Regions from separate parts of the Macrococcoides bohemicum genome, predicted to be linked through region 2. Evidence: predicted binding sites of a transcription regulator. Region 2 holds the regulator's gene; the other holds the start of a gene.

Region 1 (3,437 bases), 500 kb from region 2:
GATTAACAATATACCTACAACAATTTTTGTAGATAGAAAAGGTAAAGTATTAAAAACGTATATCGGTGAACTCAATAGAAATAAGTTAGAAAAAATAATAGCAAATTTAAAATAATGAGGAGTGATTGTAGTGGGTGTACATCAATATTTTAAAAGTTTATCTGACTTAGAAAAGCTTATACGCTGTCCAGGTAAGTTCAAATATCAAGAGCATAATGTAGCAAGCCACTCTTTTAAAGTTACAAAAATTGCTCAGTATCTTGCTACAGTTGAAGAATATCATGGCACTGAGATCAACTGGAAAAACGTCTATGAAAAAGCGCTCAACCATGATTATCCTGAAATTTTTACAGGAGATATTAAAACACCTGTTAAGTATGCTTCTAAAGAGCTTAAGCAATTATTCAGTGATGTGGAAGAACAAATGATTGCACGTTTTATAGACTCTGAATTTCCGGAAAGCTATCGTGCGATTTATCATGAACGATTAAAAGAAGGAAAAGATGAAACGATAGAAGGTCAAATCCTTTCAGTGGCTGATAAAATTGATTTACTATACGAGTCTTTTGGAGAGATACAGAAAAGAAATCCAGAACCTCTATTCTTTGAAATATATGAAAAGAGCTTACGCACAATTATACAATTTGACCACTTACATTGCGTACAGGATTTCCTTGAAAATATACTACCGGAAATGTTACAGGAGAAATTTATTCCACGTTCAGAATTAAAAGAATTAACGGTTTCAATTTTAGAAGTAAAAGAGTCGGATCTATGACGATATGGTATTGGTTGGCGTCATTATTACCAGCACTGATGGTCATTATATTTAGTATGATTGTCAGAAATAAATATACGGGTTTGATATTATCTTGTATTGTGATTGGCGTATCAGTATATAAAGGTTTTTTTCATGCACAGATGATTGTATTTTTAGATACGATGAGTCTGATTATTGGTTATTTAATTGTTGACTTTTATAAATTAGATAAAGGAAATGACTAACAGTTCAAACATTTTATGTTCTGAGCTGTTTTCTTTTTTATGATAAAGTTAGTGTAATATATCGTGCGAACAAATGTTTGTATTTTTTATTTTTTTTTTGGTAAAATATTATCGATAAGGAGGGCGCATATGGAACATCATCCGTTTGTTATTAAATCAGATTATAAGCCTGCTGGCGACCAGCCAGAAGCGATTAAAAAAATAGTAGAAGGTATTAAAGAAGGTAAACGTCATCAGACTCTACTTGGTGCGACAGGTACAGGTAAGACGTTTACAATGAGTAATGTTATTAAAGAGGTTGGTAAACCAACGTTAATTATGGCTCACAATAAGACTTTAGCAGGTCAATTATATAGTGAGTTTAAAGAATTTTTCCCTGATAATCGTGTTGAATATTTCGTGAGTTATTATGATTATTACCAACCTGAAGCGTATGTTCCGTCTACAGATACTTTTATCGAGAAAGATGCATCGATTAACGACGAGATTGATAAATTACGACATTCGGCAACGAGTGCTTTATTTGAACGTGATGATGTGATTATCATCGCTTCAGTAAGTTGCATCTATGGTTTAGGAAATCCCGAAGAATATAAAGATATGGTTGTAAGTATGCGTGTAGGGATGGAGGTTGAACGCAATCAATTATTACGTAAATTAATTGATATTCAGTATGCACGAAATGACATCGATTTTAAACGTGGTACATTCCGTGTGCGTGGAGATGTCGTCGAAATCTTTCCGGCTTCTCGTGACGAGCAATGTGTACGTGTTGAATTCTTTGGAGATGAGATTGAACGAATTCGCGAAATTAACTACTTAACAGGAGAAGTACTTAAGGAACGTGAGCATTTCACATTATTCCCAGCCAGTCACTTCGTTACACGTGAAGAAAAGATGCAGATTGCAATCGAACGTATCGAGAAAGAACTGGAAGAACAGCTGAAGAAATTTAGAGAAGAAGGTAAATTGCTTGAAGCACAACGTCTTGAACAACGTACCAACTATGATTTAGAGATGATGCGTGAGATGGGATTCTGTTCAGGCATTGAGAACTATTCTGTGCATTTGACGTTACGTCCTTTAGGTGCGACGCCTTATACGCTTCTAGACTATTTTGGAGATGATTGGTTGATTATGATGGATGAGAGTCACGTTACATTGCCACAGGTTAGGGGTATGTATAACGGTGACCAGGCACGTAAAAATGTATTGGTAGATCACGGATTCAGATTGCCAAGTGCGCTTGATAACCGACCGCTTAAATTTGAAGAATTTGAAGCGAAAGGACAACAGTTTGTCTATGTTTCTGCAACACCTGGACCTTATGAAATTGAACATACTGATGAAATGGTAGAACAGATTATTCGACCAACCGGATTGCTTGATCCAATTGTTGAAGTACGCAAATCTGAACATCAAATTGATGACTTAATGGAAGAAATTAGACAACGTATTGAAAAGAACGAACGCGTATTAATTACGACATTAACGAAGAAGATGAGTGAAGACTTAACGACCTACTTAAAAGAAGCAGGTATTAAGGTCAACTATCTTCATTCTGAGATTAAAACTTTGGAACGTATAGAAATCATTCGTGATCTAAGATTAGGTGTATTCGATGTACTTGTCGGAATTAACCTATTAAGAGAAGGGTTAGATATTCCTGAAGTATCTCTCGTTGCTATCCTGGATGCGGATAAAGAAGGTTTCTTAAGAAGTCACCGTTCCTTAATTCAGATTATCGGTCGTGCTGCACGTAATGATCAAGGGAAAGTTATCATGTATGCAGATAAAATGACTGATTCAATGAAGATAGCGATCGATGAGACCAATCGTCGTCGTGAAATTCAGGAGCGTTATAATACAGAACACGGCATCACACCGATGACCATTAATAAAAAAGTACGCGATATTATAAGTGCAACACCAGATGTTGCAGAAGATCTACCGACTAAAGATAAGAAAAAGAAAAAATTAACGGTGAAAGAGCGTAATGCAATGATCGAAAAAGTCGAACATGAAATGAAAGAAGCAGCAAAAGCACTTGATTTTGAGCGTGCAACTGAGCTGAGAGATATTTTATTTGAGCTTAAAGCTGAAGGGTGACAATATGAAAAATAAATCAATTGTAGTTAAAGGTGCAAGAGCACATAATTTAAAGAATATAGATATAGAAATACCTCGAGATAAACTCGTTGTGATGACAGGACTTTCAGGTTCTGGTAAATCAAGTTTAGCTTTCGACACTATTTATGCTGAAGGTCAAAGAAGATATGTAGAATCACTAAGTGCTTATGCCAGAATGTTCTTAGGTCAAATGGATAAACCTGATGTCGATGTGATAGAAGGATTATCACCTGCGATATCAATTGATCAGAAAACGACAAGTAAGAATCCACGAAGTACTGTAGCGACAGTTACTGAAATTT
Region 2 (3,437 bases):
GTAATAGCTTTATCAATCGCTTCACAGTCATTACCATCTTCAACTAAGATATGCTCCCAGCCATAAGCTTCAAAGCGACCTTTTACATCCTCAGAAAATGCTTTGTCAAGATCTCCATCTAAAGAAATGTCATTTGAATCGTATAAAGCAATCAGTTTATTTAATTTAAGATGACCTGCTAAACTGGCAGCTTCATGCGAAATACCTTCCATTAAATCTCCATCTGAAACTAATGCATACGTATAATGATCCACGATATCAATATCTTTGTTATACGTAGCAGCTAAATGCTTCTCTGCCATCGCAAAACCAACACTCATCGCAAAACCTTGTCCTAATGGTCCAGTTGTAATTTCCACACCTTCAGTATGACGGAATTCCGGATGACCTGGTGTTTTAGAATCCCATTGTCTAAAGTTTTTCAGTTCCTCTAGTGCTAATCCACCTGAAACATGCAATAAAGAATATAGTAATGCAGAGCCATGACCAGCAGAAAGTATAAATCTATCTCTATTAAAGAAATGCGTTGAGCTTGGATTAAAGTTCAGATGACGCGTCCATAATGTATAAGCAAATGGAGCAGCCCCCATCGGTAAACCAGGGTGACCAGAATTAGCAGCCTCAATCTGATCGATACTTAATGCTCTAATCGTGTCAATTGCAAGTTGATCTTCTTTTGAAAACATATTTATTTCTCCTTTATTTTGTATTTTATATTATTTAATATACTGCTTAATTATTGTTAACTCAATTTCTTAATTTTTAATCTCTTAAATTATTGTTTCTTTGAATTACTTTCACTTTCTCAGGCGTAACATCGTTGCCTTCAGGATCGATTACCTTTGCGTTCTCTATCGTTTTCTGGAAGCTATTTCGAAAAGTCTGAAGATATTCTTTACGTAATAACGTTTGCTCTCTGCCTTCTTCTTCAGTTAAACCTTCATTCTTCTTTTTTCGTGCCAATTCATTTATTCTATTCATTTTTTCTTGTTCTAACATATCCTCATTCCTTTCCATTTAAAGATACCAAAAAAAGCGCGTGAAACCAACTGGTCACACTCGCTTAAGTAAAAAATTATATGTACATTTAATTTACAACACCTAAAACCTCTCCATTTTGCACTGGATCATGTATCGTTTGTTCTGTATCATTACGAACATCATTTTGTTCGCTTATTTGTTCTGTAATACCTGGTGAAGTCTGTTCATAAATATAATGAGATTGCGTCATATATAAAAGGCCGAAGACTGTAATTACAATAAATAATAGTAAATACATCATAAATTCCTTTGAAATAGTAACTGTCATAGTTAATTCCTCCTAGAACGTTTGTTTGTATTTATACAATAACAGAACGTTTGTTCTATGTCAATAAAAACACGAACAAATGTTTGTTACATGCGAACGTATATGCTATAATACAAATAACACCAATGCTAAGGAGTGTTTATAAATGAGAGAACTAACTAAAAGGCAAGAAGAAATATATGAATATTTGAAACATGTTGTATCAACTAAAGGATATCCACCTAGTGTTCGAGAGATTGGAGAAGCGGTAGGTTTGGCTTCATCTTCAACAGTTCATGGACATCTTTCTCGATTAGAAGAAAAAGGATATATTAAAAGAGACCCAACTAAGCCACGAGCGATAGAAATTGTACAGGATGAAACGCCTGCTGATTATTCAGAAACAATTCACGTTCCGGTTATCGGTAAAGTAACTGCAGGTGTTCCTATTACTGCGATAGAGAACGTGGAAGAATATTTTCCCTTACCTGCTCACTTTACAAGTAGTCATAATAGTGACATCTTTATTTTAGATGTTGTAGGTGAAAGTATGATAGAAGCCGGCATATATGATAAAGATAAAGTGATTGTTAGAAGACAGTCTATTGCAGAGAACGGCGATATTATTGTGGCTATGACTGAAGAAGACGAAGCAACTGTTAAAAGATTCTATAAAGAAAATAATCGTTATCGATTACAACCGGAAAATAGTTCTATGGATCCAATCTATTTAGATTCTGTAACTGTTTTAGGAAAAGTAGTTGGATTGTTTAGAGAATTTTAAAAAACTAAGAGCGAATGACTATAGTCATTCGCTCTTAGTTTTGTTTATATTTGTTAAAACATTTGAATACTGATTTTCTATTAAGATTACTTACGTCCAATGATTTCTTTTACTTGTTCTAATATGTCTTTATGTTCTTTTGCTTTTGTTTCCATCGTACTATCCCCTTATCTCATTCTTATAATGAATATTCATTACAAAAGGCTTACTTAGAAAATATACCCAAAATGAAAAGAATCAAACATCGATGTATTGCTTTTTTATACAGGAAGTAGCAATTTGTATATACTTATCTACTAATATTTTACAACAAATATTAAAAATATACAAATATTTCACTTTTTCACTTCAGAAAATTTTATAACTTTCCTCATGCTTGATATAATAAAAGTAAGGAGGCGAATGACATGCAAAGAAAATTAGCACGTTCTACAACTGATAGATACTTAGCTGGCGTTTTAGGTGGTTTTGCTGAATATTTAAACATGGATTCAACACTACTCCGTGTTATCTTTATTCTTGTTTCATTCTTAACTGTGCATATCCCAACATTTACAATCTATCTTATTCTTGCACTATTTATGCCAAAAGACGTTGATGTTATTGATCGTTACTGATTAAATATTTATTAAATTAAACAAAGCTTAAGACAATGTGTATATTCACATGTCTTAAGCTTTTATTTTTGTGTTCATATTGATATTTACTTCCTCTTATTTAATATCGCCACAGCCCCAAATCCTAATACGAGTAATAATATTGTTAACTTATCATCAATAATCATTAGGCCATAACGACATATGAATAAAATGAAAGCATAAATAAACAAAACGAGTATCTTGATGTGATAATTAGACATTTCAACCCTTCTTTACTATATTATATGTTGTTCATCATACCATCTTTTCATAATTTAATTAACTTTTTGTTTAAATAGTAATAATTCCTATTTACAATTATATCGCTTTGCTTTAGTATTAAATCGTAATGATTACGAAAAGGAGAAATATTATGAAGCAAAGTATGTTAAAAGGTTTAGGAATCTTATCATTAGGCGTATTATTAGTAGGTTGTCAGGATGCTAACACTGAAAATGATAAAGAACAAGAACATAAAACTGAGACAACTTCTAACTTAACGAATGAGAAAACGACTTCAAAAGAGCATGCACATGATCATGAAAAAGAACAAAGCGAACATGCTCATGATCACGGTCATTCACATGGTGGTCACGAAATGACGAAAGAAGAAGAGAATATTTATAAGGGTATATTTAAGGATGAGCAAGTAAAAGATCGTCCATTAACAGATTGGGAAGGTGATTGGCAATCCGTATACCCTTATTTAAAAGATGGTACTTTAGAT

What was found. The regulator LexA, encoded in region 2, represses DNA repair genes until DNA is damaged. The targets are predictions, from matches to a motif close to CGAACATATGTTCG.
Region 1: uvrB (excinuclease ABC subunit UvrB) is a predicted target of LexA. The motif match lies at 1,072-1,085, and genes of this name have one in related genera.

Annotation. Positions count from the first base shown of each region.
Region 1 covers NZ_CP054482.1:728,111-731,547, forward strand. Annotated here, with positions in the region: gene HT586_RS03805 (TlpA family protein disulfide reductase) at 1-115, shown strand, start outside; gene HT586_RS03810 (YfbR-like 5'-deoxynucleotidase) at 131-778, shown strand; gene HT586_RS03815 (CsbA family protein) at 775-1,005, shown strand; gene uvrB (excinuclease ABC subunit UvrB) at 1,135-3,114, shown strand; gene uvrA (excinuclease ABC subunit UvrA) at 3,119-3,437, shown strand, end outside.
Region 2 covers NZ_CP054482.1:1,229,473-1,232,909, reverse strand. Annotated here, with positions in the region: gene tkt (transketolase) at 1-686, opposite strand, end outside; gene HT586_RS06325 (DUF896 domain-containing protein) at 763-999, opposite strand; gene HT586_RS06320 (hypothetical protein) at 1,088-1,309, opposite strand; gene lexA (transcriptional repressor LexA) at 1,455-2,072, shown strand; gene HT586_RS06310 (PspC domain-containing protein) at 2,480-2,689, shown strand; gene HT586_RS06305 (hypothetical protein) at 2,776-2,931, opposite strand; gene HT586_RS06300 (metal-binding protein ZinT) at 3,084-3,437, shown strand, end outside.